3 regions of the Caballeronia zhejiangensis genome follow, and region 1 is predicted to be linked to each of the others. Evidence: predicted binding sites of a transcription regulator. Region 1 holds the regulator's gene; each other region holds the start of a gene.
The links. Region 1 encodes LexA, which represses DNA repair genes until DNA is damaged. Its sites were predicted from a motif close to ACTGTATNNNNATACAGT; they were not measured.
Positions count from the first base shown of each region.

Region 2: a site for LexA is predicted at 1,966-1,983, ahead of LDZ23_RS25805 (putative DNA modification/repair radical SAM protein). Genes of this name have one in related genera too.
Region 3: a site for LexA is predicted at 2,655-2,672, ahead of imuA (translesion DNA synthesis-associated protein ImuA). Genes of this name have one in related genera too.

Region 1 is NZ_CP084283.1:1,337,554-1,342,156, forward strand. It holds gene LDZ23_RS06470 (universal stress protein) at 1-167, shown strand, start outside; gene LDZ23_RS06475 (DUF2939 domain-containing protein) at 203-802, opposite strand; gene LDZ23_RS06480 (hypothetical protein) at 902-1,228, opposite strand; gene lexA (transcriptional repressor LexA) at 1,426-2,103, opposite strand; gene LDZ23_RS06490 (sulfate ABC transporter substrate-binding protein) at 2,362-3,384, shown strand; gene cysT (sulfate ABC transporter permease subunit CysT) at 3,475-4,359, shown strand; gene cysW (sulfate ABC transporter permease subunit CysW) at 4,356-4,603, shown strand, end outside.
Region 2 is NZ_CP084285.1:1,014,400-1,019,002, forward strand. It holds gene LDZ23_RS25785 (aldose 1-epimerase) at 1-614, shown strand, start outside; gene LDZ23_RS25790 (hypothetical protein) at 625-924, opposite strand; gene LDZ23_RS25795 (hypothetical protein) at 1,233-1,553, opposite strand; gene LDZ23_RS25800 (hypothetical protein) at 1,661-1,882, opposite strand; gene LDZ23_RS25805 (putative DNA modification/repair radical SAM protein) at 1,996-3,207, shown strand; gene LDZ23_RS25810 (UdgX family uracil-DNA binding protein) at 3,207-4,603, shown strand, end outside.
Region 3 is NZ_CP084287.1:200,789-205,391, reverse strand. It holds gene LDZ23_RS30590 (error-prone DNA polymerase) at 1-534, opposite strand, end outside; gene LDZ23_RS30585 (Y-family DNA polymerase) at 539-2,011, opposite strand; gene imuA (translesion DNA synthesis-associated protein ImuA) at 1,935-2,642, opposite strand; gene LDZ23_RS30575 (flagellar transcriptional regulator FlhD) at 3,086-3,382, shown strand; gene flhC (flagellar transcriptional regulator FlhC) at 3,385-3,969, shown strand; gene LDZ23_RS30565 (caspase family protein) at 4,073-4,603, opposite strand, start outside.

The DNA.
Region 1 (4,603 bases):
GCCGCAGCGGCCTCGCGCGCTGGTGGATGGGCGCGGGCAACACGCCGCTGCTGGATCGCGTGAAGTGCAGCATCCTGGTTGCCGTCTGTCAGGCCGGTGAATCGGCCGAAGCGGAAGACGAAGCGGCGTACGCGGCGAAGCCCGTCAAGGCCGAAGCCGGGGCGTGATGCGGTGCGAAGCGTGAGCCGCGACGCTTGACGCGTCAACCGTTGAGATCGACCGCGACGAGCTTCCACGACACGAGCCCGTTGCGGTGGAAGATCGCGGAGTATCGCGCATCGCCGGCGCCGTGTTGATACGTGACGACGAACGTGTTCAGGCTTCGATAACCCGCCGTCGTCTGCGGTGGCTCTTTCGGCGGCTGCCGTGCGGTCGTGACGCCGGACGCGGGCCCATTCCCCGCATTCGCTGGTGCGCCGTCGCCAGCTTGCGGCGGACGCTCGCCCGGATCGCCGCGCGGCGGGATGCCGTTCAGAATCGCCGCGACGCCGTCCGGTGTGGCATACGAATCCACCAGCGGACCGACGAGCGCCGCGCCGATCATCGCACCGATGATCGCGAGCGGATTCCCGCTCTTTTGAATATCCACGCGACGCGTGAGCAGCGCCGCGATCTGGTCCTTGAGGCTCGCGCGCAGCGCCGGAAAATCGACGTATTCGTTGACGGTTTGCGCATCGCGGGCATCGGCCGCGCGCTTCACGCGATCGAGTGCGATGTAAGGCGATGCGTAAACGAAACCGAGCGCCGCGACGATAACCAGGACGACGAGCGTAACGACAATAGAACGGGTAGTGCGGGACATGCTTGGGCCAAGCCTCTTGCAAAACGTGAATTACGGATTGACCGCGCGGGCGCCGGTTAAATCCCGTGAATTCACGTCGTGCGTGCGATGGCGTTCCATTCAGGCGAGGATTCCGCCGGCCAGCCCGGCATTTTCCTCGGCGATGCAGCGGTCGATCATGCGCGAAACCTCGTCGATCTTGCCCACCAGAATCACGCGCGATTGCCCGCGATACACGCGCACTGGCGCGCGCTGCTCGGCCTCGGCGTGCACCGTGCTGTTGAGGGAAACGCGAGCGAAGGCCGGCTGACGGGACGGCAACGCGGGCATTTCGTTGAAGAGATCGGGCGTGGCTTCGGCGCGCGGCATGCCGCAGGCGATCAGCGTGCGCAGATGGCGCAGGCGGCCGAATTGACGGAAGGGCAGCAGACGGGCAAAACGTTCCATGATGACTCTCCAGACGATAGGACGCACCGCGGCGCACCGCGCGCGGTGGCCGTCATGCTTGTTGTGTTGTGAGACGCCTGAATCAGGTGTCGAAAGCGGTTGGTGAGGCTATCTTGCGATGTCAATGAGACATTTCGTGTCTCGGTGCGAAAGTAATGTGCTTCGACTTTCGTGCCTTGCCCGTTCGCGGGCCAACATCAGAATTCGCCGGAGCGGATCAGCCCGACGGCAATGCCTTCAAGCGCGAAATCGCCGCTGCCGGCGCGCACGAAGATGTTTTCATACTCGGGGTTTTCGGCGATGAGTTCGACGCCGTCCGCGCGCCGTTTCCAGCGCTTGACCGTGACGTCGTCGCCAAGACGCGCGACGACGATCTGTCCGTCTTTCGCTTCGTTGCGCTTTTGCACGGCGAGAAGATCGCCGTCGAGAATGCCTGCGTCGCGCATCGAGAGGCCGCGCACCTTCAACAGATAGTCCGGCTTGCTGGAGAAGAGCGCGGGGTCGCACGCATAGTGCTGCGAGATGTGCTCTTGCGCGAGGATAGGACTCCCCGCCGCGACCCGGCCGACGAGCGGCAGAGACAATTGCATGATGCTCTGATGCGGCAGCGTGAACTGATGCGGCAGCTCCTCGGACCGATCGATGCGAGATGCATCGCCGAGCAGCCGGATGCCGCGCGACGAACCCGCCGCCAGCTCGATGACGCCCTTGCGGGCCAGCGCCCTGAGGTGCTCCTCGGCGGAATTGGCCGAACTGAAGCCGAGCTCCGCCGCGATCTCGGCGCGCGTGGGCGGAAAGCCCGTGCGGTCGATCGCGCGCTGGATGAGTTCGAACACCTGCTGCTGCCGCGCGGTAAGTTTTGATGTTTTGGTCACTGGCTCGAGCCCCTGATGCACTGTATGAATGGACAGGTGACTGTATTTTTATACAGTATTTGGCGCTTTTCAAGCTTTACTTTAAGTTCGCGGCCACGAAGCCTCCGCACCGTCGGATCGCGCCCGCCGGCGCTTCTTCCATCCAGGAATATCGTTCTTAGCAGTTTTACGTATAAAAAAGTGAATAACGATTATTTTCAATCATATAGAGGCCTCGTTAGACTGATTCCGTCAATTCGATAAGACGGAGAACGGGGAATGCAAAGCATCAACACGGGATTGCGACGGCTTCTTGCTGCGGCGACGCTCGGCGCGGCGGGTTTGATCATGACGGCGCCGGCGCAGGCGGATACGTCGTTTCTGAACGTTTCCTACGACCCGACTCGCGAGCTGTATCAGGACTTCAATCAGGCTTTCGCGAAAAAGTGGAAGGCGGAGACGGGCGAGACCGTAACCTTCAAGCAGTCGCATGGCGGGTCGGGCGGCCAGGCGCGCGCGGTCATCGACGGACTGCAGGCGGACGTCGTTACGCTCGCACTCGCTTATGACATCGACGCGCTCGCGGGCAAGGGACTCGTCGGCGCGGACTGGCAGAAGCGCCTGCCGGACAACGCATCGCCGTACACGTCGACGATCGTGTTTCTCGTGCGCAAGGGCAATCCGAAGCACATCAAGGACTGGGACGATCTGACGAAGCCGGGCGTGTCGATCGTCACGCCGAATCCGAAGACATCGGGCGGCGCGCGCTGGAACTACCTCGCGGCGTGGGCGTACGCGCAGCACAAGCCGGGCGGCAACGAGCAGACCGCCAAGGAGTTCGTGACGAAGCTCTACAAGAACGCCGGCGTGCTGGATTCCGGCGCGCGCGGCGCGACGACGAGCTTCGTGCAGCGCGGTCAGGGCGACGTGCTCATCGCGTGGGAAAACGAGGCGTTCCTGTCCCTGAAGGAATTCGGTCCGGACAAGTTCGAGATCGTGGTGCCGTCCGTGAGCATTCTGGCGGAGCCGCCGGTCGCGGTGGTCGACAAGGTCGTCGACAAACACGGCACGCGCAAGCTCGCCGAAGCGTATCTCAAGTATCTGTATAGCGACGAAGGGCAGCAGATCGCCGCGCGCAATTTCTATCGGCCGCGTTCGGACAAGGTGCCCGCCGATCTGACGAAGCAGTTTCCGAAGCTGAAGCTCTATACCATCGACGACACCTTCGGCGGCTGGACCAAGGCGCAGAAGACGCATTTCGCGGATGGCGGCGTGTTCGATTCGATCTATCAGCCGCAATAAGCGTCAACCGGCGACGCGGCGCGTTCAAGACGCCGCGCGCCCGAAGCAGCAACGCGCGCCCACCCCGCGCGCAAAAAGGATGATTCAAGGATGACGACTCTCACATTCAGGAAACCGAGCGCGCTACCCGGTTTCGGCCTCACACTCGGCATCACGGTGGCTTATCTGAGCCTCGTGGTGCTGATTCCGCTTGCCGCCACCTTCGCTAAGACGGCGACGCTCGACTGGGCGCAGTTCGTGCGCGCGGTGACGTCGCCGCGCGTGCTCGCATCGTATCGGCTGACGTTCGGTGCGGCGCTCGGCGGCGCGCTCATCAACGCGGTGTTCGGTTTTCTCGTCGCGTGGGTGCTCGTGCGCTACACGTTCCCGTTCAAGCGCATCGTCGATGCGATGGTCGATCTGCCGTTCGCGCTGCCGACGTCGGTCGCCGGCATTTCGCTCGCCGCGGTCTACGCGGGCAATGGCTGGATCGGGCAATATCTCGCGCCGCTCGGCATCAAGGTCGCGTTCACGCCGCTCGGCGTGCTCGTCGCGCTGACGTTCATCGGCCTGCCGTTCGTCGTGCGTACCGTGCAGCCCGTGCTCGAAGACTTCGAGCGCGAGCAGGAAGAAGCCGCCGCGTGCCTCGGCGCGACGCGCTGGCTCACGTTCCGGCGCGTCGTGCTGCCGTCGCTCTTTCCGGCGCTGCTGACGGGCTTCGCACTCGCGTTCGCGCGCGCGTTGGGCGAATACGGCTCGGTGATTTTCATCGCGGGCAACGTGCCGATGAAGTCGGAGATCACGTCGCTGCTCATCATCACGAAGCTCGAACAGTACGACTATGCCGGCGCGACCGCGCTCGCCGTCGTGATGCTGTGCGTGTCCTTCCTGATGCTTCTGTTGATCAACACGCTGCAATGGTGGCTGCAGCGCCGCACGAGCAAGACGGGCGCGGCGCCGGTCAACGTCTCCCTGGCAGCGGGAGAAACGGCATGAGCGAGGTGCTTCCATTGCAGACGACGACACAGCGCGACGCGCACGGCCTCAATCCCGTCACCGAGCCGCGCGCCGTGCGATGGCTCCTGACCGGTATCGCACTCGCGTTTCTCGCGTTCTTTCTCGTCGTGCCGCTCGTCGCGGTGTTCGTGCAGGCGTTCGCCAAGGGCATCGACTATTACTTCGAGTCGCTGAAGGATCCCGACGCGTGGTCCGCGATCAAGCTCACGCTGATCACCGCCGC
Region 2 (4,603 bases), on a different replicon from region 1:
GTGTCGGCGATGTGTCGGACGCCCGCGCGCGTCTGCATTTTTTGCACGAACCCTCGCGCGATGCCGCGCGTCACTGGCCGTTCGCATACGAGGCGACGCAGGACATCGCGCTCGATGACCACACGCTAAGCGTGACGCTCTCCGCGCGCAACCTGTCCGATCGGCCGATGCCGTTCGGCATGGGACATCACCCGTACTATCCGCGCACGCGCAATACGCGCGTTCACGCACGCGTCGCGTCGATGTGGCACAGCACGCCCGATCTGCTGCCGACGCATGCGGGCGCGCATCCGTGCGTCGATGCGATGGCGTCGCAAGAAGGCATGTCCGCCGATGCCTTCGATCTCGACAACAACTTCGCCGGTTGGTCGCGCACGGCGACGATCGCGTGGCCCGACGAACGCCGCGCGGTCGCGCTCAGCGCGCAAGCGCCGTTCGATGCCCTGGTGGTGTATGCACCGAAGTCGCATCCCGATTTGCTCTGCGTTGAGCCGGTGAGCAACGTGGCGGACTGGGTCAATCTCGATGTCGACCGCGCCGCGAAGGGCGGCGCGGTGCTGGAACCGGGCGAGTCGGTCAGCGCGACATTCGCCTGGACGACTCACACGGAATAAGGCGTCGCGCCTACTGACCGAAGAAAACGTTGCAGTTCGCCGGGCTGCAGTCGCTATCGCGATGTCCGCTCGCGGAGGCGGGCTTCATGCCGCCATACGCGGAGTCGCCGCCGGAGGCTTGTTGCGGCGTCGCGGCGGTTTGCGTCTGAGATTCATCGGGCATGGCCTGCGACATGTACATCGGGCGCATCGTCTGGACGAGTTGCTGCGCATCGGCGGGCATGCCTTGCGCGTGCGCGACACCGATTCCTGACACGACCGCGCATGCTGCCATCATCGCGAGAAATTTCGGGTTGATCTTTGCCTTCATGTTCCAGCTCCTTGAAACGAATGCACAAGCAGCCGGGAACGCGAGTCTCGGACTCCTTGCCGCTTTGCCGATGGACGGATGAATGGATCGAGCGCGGGCTCGCTTCGTCCGACGCGACAAATGACGACGCACCGGGCGCGACGAATGGCGCTCGGGGATTACCTTACGGCGATGGGAAGGCGCGAGAAATCCCTATCTGGCAGGGATACCTTGGTGGGGATAGGCGTGCGGGTTTAAAGAAGAAGCACGAAAAACGCGCCCGGACTTGCGAAAGTCCGGGCGCGCCGAAATGCGGAAACTCAATACGTTTATTCCGACTTGCCGGAGGTGCCGCTCGACATGTTCGATCCCGAGCTGCCCTTCTTGTGCATCTTGCTGCTGCCCTTGGACGAATCCATCGTGTTCGAGCCCGATGCGCCCGACGTCGAGCCGGTTACACCGTTGCTGTTCGGCGTGCCCATTCCGGTGCCGCCCTGACCGGCCCCGTTGCCGCCCGCCGTGCCGCCACCCGCGCCTGCGCCACCCGCGCCGCCGCCGCCGGCACCGCCGCCCGCGCCTTGCGCGAATGCCGCGCCCGACAAGCCCAGAATCATGGCCGACACAATCAAACTTCTCTTTGCGTTCTTCATGGTTTCCTCCCGTTGATCAATGATCTCGATGCGCGCCGCCTTGCGCAAAGCTGCGGCGTCGCAGATTACATTGCGCAATCACCGTGCCGCGGGAAGAAATCGAATTGTCATGCAGTCGCCTCGTCACACCACTCGATGGCCCACGCCCGCGCGCAATGGACGGCATCCGACTCGCTCGCGAACGCATCCAGCTCGCCGGATTCGAATACTTCCGCATGCGCGGTGCGCTCGTCCGCCGGACGCGTGATGCGTGCGTGCGCGTAGTAGCTGCCGTCTTCGTCGTGATGGGCGGTGCAGTCGATGTGAAACGTCTTGTAGTCGAATCGCATGAAAGGCTCCGAAAGAGATTGCGAGGGCAGGCGCGAAGCGTGCGATGCCGTGATTACCTTTGACTCCGCGCCTCTCGTGAGATACTGTATAAACATACAGTATCATAATCAAGATGGATCTCTCCGAAAAGCTCGAAATTCTCGCCGACGCCGCCAAATACGACGCGTCGTGTGCGAGCGGCGGCGCGCCCAAACGCGAGTCGCGCGGCATCGATGGCCTCGGCGCGAGCACCGGCTCCGGCATCTGCCACAGCTTCACGCCCGACGGGCGCTGCGTCTCGCTGCTCAAGATTTTGCTGACGAACTTTTGTCTGTACGACTGCCGGTACTGCATCAATCGCCGGTCCAGTAACGTGCCGCGTGCGCGCTTCACGCCGGAAGAAGTTGTTACGCTCACGCTGGATTTCTACCGTCGCAATTACATCGACGGGTTGTTTCTCAGTTCCGGAGTGATTCGTTCGTCGAACTACACGATGGAGCAGCTCGTCCTCGTCGCGAAATTGCTGCGTGAGAAGCACGGATTTCGCGGCTACATCCATCTGAAGACGATTCCCGATGCCGATCCCGAACTCATCGCGCAAGCGGGACGCTATGCCGACCGTCTGAGCGTGAACATCGAATTGCCGACGGAAATCAGCCTCGAGCGGCTCGCGCCGGAAAAGAGCGGCCGCACGATCAAGCTGGCGATGGGCAACATCCGCGTCGCGCGCGAGGAATCGGAAGCGGAGCCGCGCGCGCCGAAGTTCGCGCCGGCGGGGCAGAGCACGCAGATGATCGTCGGCGCCGATGAAACCGACGACCGCACGATCCTCGGCACCGCCGAAACGCTGTACGGCTCTTATCAGCTAAAGCGCGTGTATTACTCGGCGTTCAGCCCGATTCCTGACAGCCCCTCGGGCGTGCCGTCGAAAGCGCCGCCGCTCTTGCGCGAGCATCGGCTGTATCAGGCGGATTTTCTGATGCGCGGCTACGGTTTCGCCGCCGCCGAACTGCTCGGCGATGCCGGCAATCTTCCGCTCGATGTCGATCCGAAACTCGCGTGGGCGCTTGCGCATCGCGAGCGCTTTCCCGTCGATCTGAACGCCGCGCCCGCGCGCATGATCGCGCGCGTGCCGGGCATCGGCATGCGCAACGCGAAGCGCATCGTGGAGTTGCGGCGCGAGCGGCGCGTGCGCTATCACGATCTCGTGCGGCTGCGCTGCGGCATGGACAAGGTGAAGCCGTTCGTCGTCACGGCGGATTACCGGCCGCCGCTCGACGAAGCGCCTTCGGACAGTCTGCGGCGCGCGCTCGCGACCGGCCCGGTGCAGCTTTCGCTGATCTGATGCACGTCATCGCCATCGACGACGAATTCGACGCCTGGCGCGTCGCCGCGCTCGATGCGCTCGCGCAAAAGCTCCCGCCCGAATCGATCGACTGGCGTACGGCTCAGGCGGAGCCGGCGTTGTTCAACGAGTCGGCGCGATCGGCGAAAGCGGCGAAGGCAGCGGATGCGCCGCCTATCCGCGTGTCGCGCGAACTCGCATCGCTGCTGAAAGACGCCGCGCATTTTCGCGACGCGCGCCGCTGGAGCTTTTTATATCGCGTGCTGTGGCGCTGGGCGCAGGGCGACCGCTCGGTGGCATCGCCCGCCGATGAAGACGGCGCGCGCCTCTACAAGATGGCGAAGGCGGTGCGCCGCGCGCAGCACGACATGATCGCGTATGTGCGCTTCCGGCAGCGCGACGCGTCGCTCGGCGCGCCGGAATTCGTCGCGTGGTACGAGCCGGATCACGACGTGCTCGCGTGGGGCGCGGAGCATTTCGCCGCGCGCATGGGACGCTCGACGTGGCTCATCGCAACGCCCGACGGCGCCGCGATGTTCGACGGCGAGCGCCTGCAACTGGAGCGCGGCCGCGCGCTGGCGTCGGATCATGCGGCGGTCTTGCCGGATGCCGCCGAAGCGCTCTGGATGACCTACTACCGCAGCATCTTCAATCCGGCGCGACTGAACGAATCCGCGCTCGAACAGCATATGCCGGTGCGTTTCTGGAAAGGGCTGCCGGAAGGCGCACTGATCCCGAAGCTCGTCAGCGATGCGCGCGGCGGCGCGCGACGCGTCGCGCAGGCGCAAAACGTCGGCGCGCTCGGCGGCAAGGCGGTTCAGGTCGATGCGCTCGCAGCGCAGCCGGAGCGGGACGCGCCCACATCGCTCGATACTTGCCGCCGCTGCGATCTGTGGCGCAACGCGACGCAGGCGGTGCATGGCGCCGGTCCGTCCGATGCGCGCATCATGCTGCTCGGCGAACAGCCCGGCGATCAGGAGGATCTGAAGGGCGAGCCGTTCGTCGGACCGGCCGGGCAACTGCTTCAGGACGCGATGCAGCGTGCCGGCGTCGTGCGCGAGCACGTCTATCTGACCAACGCGGTGAAGCACTTCAAATGGGAGCCGCGCGGCAAGCGCCGTCTGCACAAGACGCCCGCGCAGCAGGAGGTCGAAGCCTGTTCGTACTGGCTCGAACAGGAACTGCATGACGTCGGCGCGAAGGTGATCGTCACGCTCGGCGCGACCGCGTTGGCCGCGCTTTTCGGACGGCGCGCGACGCTTTCGGCGCATGTCGGGCGCGTCGTGCCGTATCGGGACAAGCTGGTCGTCGCGACGTATCACCCGTCCTACGCGCTGCGCCAGAACGACGAAGCCGCGCGCGAAAAAACCGTCGCGGCTATCGTTGCGGCGCTGGA
Region 3 (4,603 bases), on a different replicon from region 1:
CGCGTGGAGTGTCAGCGCTGCCCAGCAACGGCCCTCGAACGTGCGGGCGAGCCATTCCATCTGCGCATCCAGTCGTTCCTCCTTTGCCGGATATTCGGGCGAGAGGATGATGAGGCAGTCGGGCAGGCCCTTCAGATGTTCGTGCGGCGCTTCGGGCCGCGCGAGATCGTTCGGCGTCAGCAGGTAGGTACCCTTCGATGTGCGCGTGCGCGCCAGGGTGATGAGTTCCGACAGATTCCCATAGCCATTGCGGTTCATGGCAAGCGCCGTGAAGGCAAGGGCAGGCGTGCCGTCGGCGTTGGTCAACTGGAAATGCGCGCCGACGATGAGCCGGATATTGGCTTCCTTCGCGGCGACGTGGGCGCGCACGATGCCCGCGAGCGAACACTCGTCGGTGATGGCGATCGCGAGATAGCCGAGCCGCTCGGCGCGCAGGATCAGTTCTTCCGAGTGCGAGGCGCCGCGCAGGAAGGTGAAGTTGGAGAAGCACTGCAACTCGGCATAGCCGGGCAGCATGGAGGTGTACACGTCCATCGCTTCACCCAAACAGGCCGTGCAGGAACCATCGAGGATCTTCTTCGGCGCGGCTGCCGACGCGCTCGCGGTAGATCCAGTAGCAGGTGTGGTCGTCAGCTTCCGCGACAAAGTAATCGCGCGTAACGAGCTCGCCGCCCCACCATCCGGCTTCTACGCGCTCGCCGGGCGAAACCGTACGCAACGGACTGCCATAGAACGGCCGGTGCTGGCGCGTCATCAACTGGATGGGCGTCTCCAGCAGCCATGAAGGGCGCGGCTGATCGCCGGGCAGCGCACAGCCTCTCACGTCGCTCGACACCGGCACCCAGTTCGATACGATCTCGGGCCGATGGTCGGCCACGGGTGCCGCGCGCAACACGTTCTCATGGCCAAGCCGCGCGACGAGTAGTTCCATCAACCGGTTATGGTCGGCCGCGCTCCCGCCTGGCTCGGGGAATAGTGAGTCGGACGGCGGCTCGGCCGCTTCGACGTCATTGACTTCGAGGCGCACGGCGATGACCGCGGCCGCCAGCTCGACGCGTCCAAGCCGCTCTTTCAGCAAGCGCGTGAGGTGTTCCTCGTGCCAAGTCGGCTCGGCGAGCGCGACCTCAATCGTCGTTGGCGGCAACGCCGCGCGCCCGCGCTCATGTTCGAGTTCGATCGAGAAGCGCGTGAGCGCCAATTGCTTGCTGGCGAGCCAACCCGTCAGTTGCACAATGAGCCGCCGCGCGACGAAGAGCACGGCTTCCGCATGCTCGACGCGATCCGGCAACTCGATTCGTGCGTTGAAGGACGGCGGCGTCTGGACCCATTCATAGAGTTCGGGCGATTCGCCGACGGCGCGATCGAGCGTATCCAGCAGCGCGGTACCGCAGCGTTTCTTGAGACCGGCGCGCGGCAAGCGCCGCAGGTCCGCGACGCTCGTGCATCCGAGACCATCGAACCAGTCGGCATAGCGCCGCGCTTCCAACACCAGCAAGGCGGGCAAGCGCGGCAATTGACGCATCAGCGAGCGGATAGAGAGACGGCGGCCGCCGCGATATCGGGCCATGAGCCATGCGCTTTGGCCGGTGGGCGCGACGCTCATCCGCACCGTGAAGCCGAACGCGGCGAGCGACGCGCGGATCGCGCGGCGCAGTGCTCGCACGCCACCAAAGAGCCGCAAGCTCGCGGAGACGTCGACCAGCACCGTCTGCTCCTCAGCGATTGACACTTGCGGGCTGAACTGCATGAGGGCGGTCGCCACATCGGCAACCGCCTGCTGCTCCTTCAATTCGTCTTTGTCGTGAATGCGCGCATCGGGCGCGAGCGTGAGAACGCCGCCTTTGCGCATGCCTACGCGAACGCCTGCGTCGTGCGCTGCCTGATCGAGCGCCACGACACGCTCGTGATCGAGCACGACCAAGCCGGAAGTCGTCTCACTCGTGGACGACCAGCTCGGCTGGAAGACTTCTCGGCTGAGGTGCGGCAGATACACGCCGATCCACAATTGCATGGCGATTCAACAGGATAGGCGAATGGGTCAGTCCAACGACAAGCGGCTCATCACGCGCCGGGCCGCGGCGCTTGACGAACTCCAATGAAACACTGTCGCGCGCAGGGCGCACAGCAATGCGAAGCGGGGCAGGCGACGTATCGCTGGCAGCAGCGAGCGGCCGGACCATGAAGAACAACGACTCGCTCGTCTGCGCGGCAAGGTGCAGGCGGCGTAGCGCTTCCGGTCGCACATGCGTTTGCCAGAAGATCAGCGCGCCGAAAGTCCCTGCGCGAAGGATCTGCTCGCCCGCCCAAAGCGCATCGGCGGTCTTCTGAGCGCGCACGACGTTGATCGACGTCTCAGCCAGACCCCAGTACGCGGCCGCTTCGGGTTGAAAGCGGTGAGGCGGCTGCAGAAATGCAATGCGCCGTGACGCGACCGCCTTTAGCGCCGGCAGCAGCAATCGCATTTCACCCACGCCGGGCTGCTGCACCAGCAGGTCGGTCAGCGCGCCCTTGGGCCAGCCGCCTCCCGGCAGCTCTGCGGCAAGCGTCTCGGATCCGCACGGCACGACGTTCACGCGAGCAGAGGCCAGTTGCGAACCTCGCCACAAACTTGGATGAATGTCTTCGAGGGCTAACGCTCCCATGTCGAACCCAGTACTGTATGTTTGTACAGTAGTCTACAGGAAGGGACAGCGGTTTGGTATGTCGGAGAAGTGCAACAACTTTCTCAGCGCGAGTAAGCTTGTCGCAGTAAAACGTCAGTCTTAATTGCCGAATCGGTATGACTTACTCAGTTTCGCCGACCCGGCTTTCCGTCTGCGACGAAGGAGACTGTGCTCGCGTAGACGAAAATCGTAACGCACACCTCACCCATATCATCCGAACCAAGAACAGCCCGTCGTGAAGATGGCGCAAGGGAAGAAGAATCTCATTCCACGCTAACGATTGCGAAAAGGCTGATTGCCTCTCGCAAACGTTTACCCTGTGTAACTAATTGTTGCAAAGTGGCTTTTGTAATCAGACAATTCGTTCGCGCCTTGATTGACAGCGCGACGAGCAAGTCGAAACTACACACTGGTCTGCCGCTATGAACACCACCTCCGACCTCAGTGCTATCCGCGAATTGAACATGTCGTACCTCATGCTCGCGCAGCGGTTTCTGGCATCGGATCGGGAAGCGGCACAGTCGCACTTGGGTCTCTCGGTGGATATGGCAGACATGCTTCTGAAGCTTTCGCCGGAACAGACGCTGAAACTCGCATCGTCGTCGCAAGTGCTGTGCTTCTTCCGCATGAGCACGGATGCGATGCTCGCGGGCCTCGCCGGTCGCAGCCACGACGTTGTGGCGTCGCCCGTCGCTAACGACGTCCTTTTGGCGGCCTGATGATGACCACGACTACGCCTTCAAAGAGCCTCGCTGACGAAGCTGCACAAGTCATGCGCGCCATCACGCTGATCAAGCTCGGCGCACGCATGCAAGTGCTGGAATCGGAAATCCCGACGATTTCGCGTGAACGGCTCATTCGCCTGTATCGAGAAGTGAAGGGCGCATCGCCGCCCAAGGGCATGCTGCCGTTCTCGGAGGACTGGTATCTGACGTGGGCGCCGAACATCCATACGTCGATGTTCGCAAACGTCTACGCCTTTCTCGAGGCGAACAGCAAAGGCTTGGACCGCGTGGATCTGCTGACTCGCGCGTACTCGCTCTATGCCGAGCACTTCGACATGATCGGCGAGCCGTTGCAGATGGACCTGACGCGCGCCTGGACCTTCATCCGTTTCAAGGACGCGGGCATCCTGCGCCTTGCGGGCTGCACGCGCTGCCGCGGGAAATTTGTCGCACACGCACAAGACCCGTCGCACTCGATGGTGTGCGGCATTTGCCAGCCGCCGTCGCGCGCCGGCAAGACGAAGGCAGCCGCGAAAGCAGCGCTCGAACGCGACGCCGCGCTGCAAGCGCAGGCGGCTTGACCGCGCATCAGCGTGCGGTCTTCGGCACGTTTAAGGCGCAACAACCCGCAACTCATCGAGCCACAAGGGACCGGCGCCTTGCAGGAGAATTAGAGGGCCAGTCCTAGCCCCTTTTCATAACCATTTCTCCCAGTGGCGATACGCGGAATATCGCAATCGTAATGGCAATGATCGCCCCGGTAACTATCACCGCATTCCAAGCACGATAAAAGTATTTTTCGTATTCACAGGGCACGCTTCGCACCAAAATCTGTTTCCCGCCCAACAATTCAATTTTTTCTCTTCTTCGCCCGTCCCAAAGTCCCATTAATCCAACGAACAGAGTGAAGATCGCGCATGCGAACCACCAGAAAGGATTCGACCAGTAGATGCACACAAGGTTTAGCCCCCACAGAATCGAGCCGAAGATAAGACCATAACGGTGGGAGTTTTTCCTAGCGCGGGCTGCGCGCCTAACCTCGATCGCCTGCTCTTCGGAAATACGATCAATGCCCAACGCCAGCAAAATACCCAGCTCGTAGCCAGAGAACCTTCCTGGAACGGCGATACCAACCGTGTTTTGACTTTCGCGCTCCCCAGCGGAGGGTGGAGGCTCGTTGGTCTGCGCTTCAGTTGCCCGCCGAAGTCCCCGACT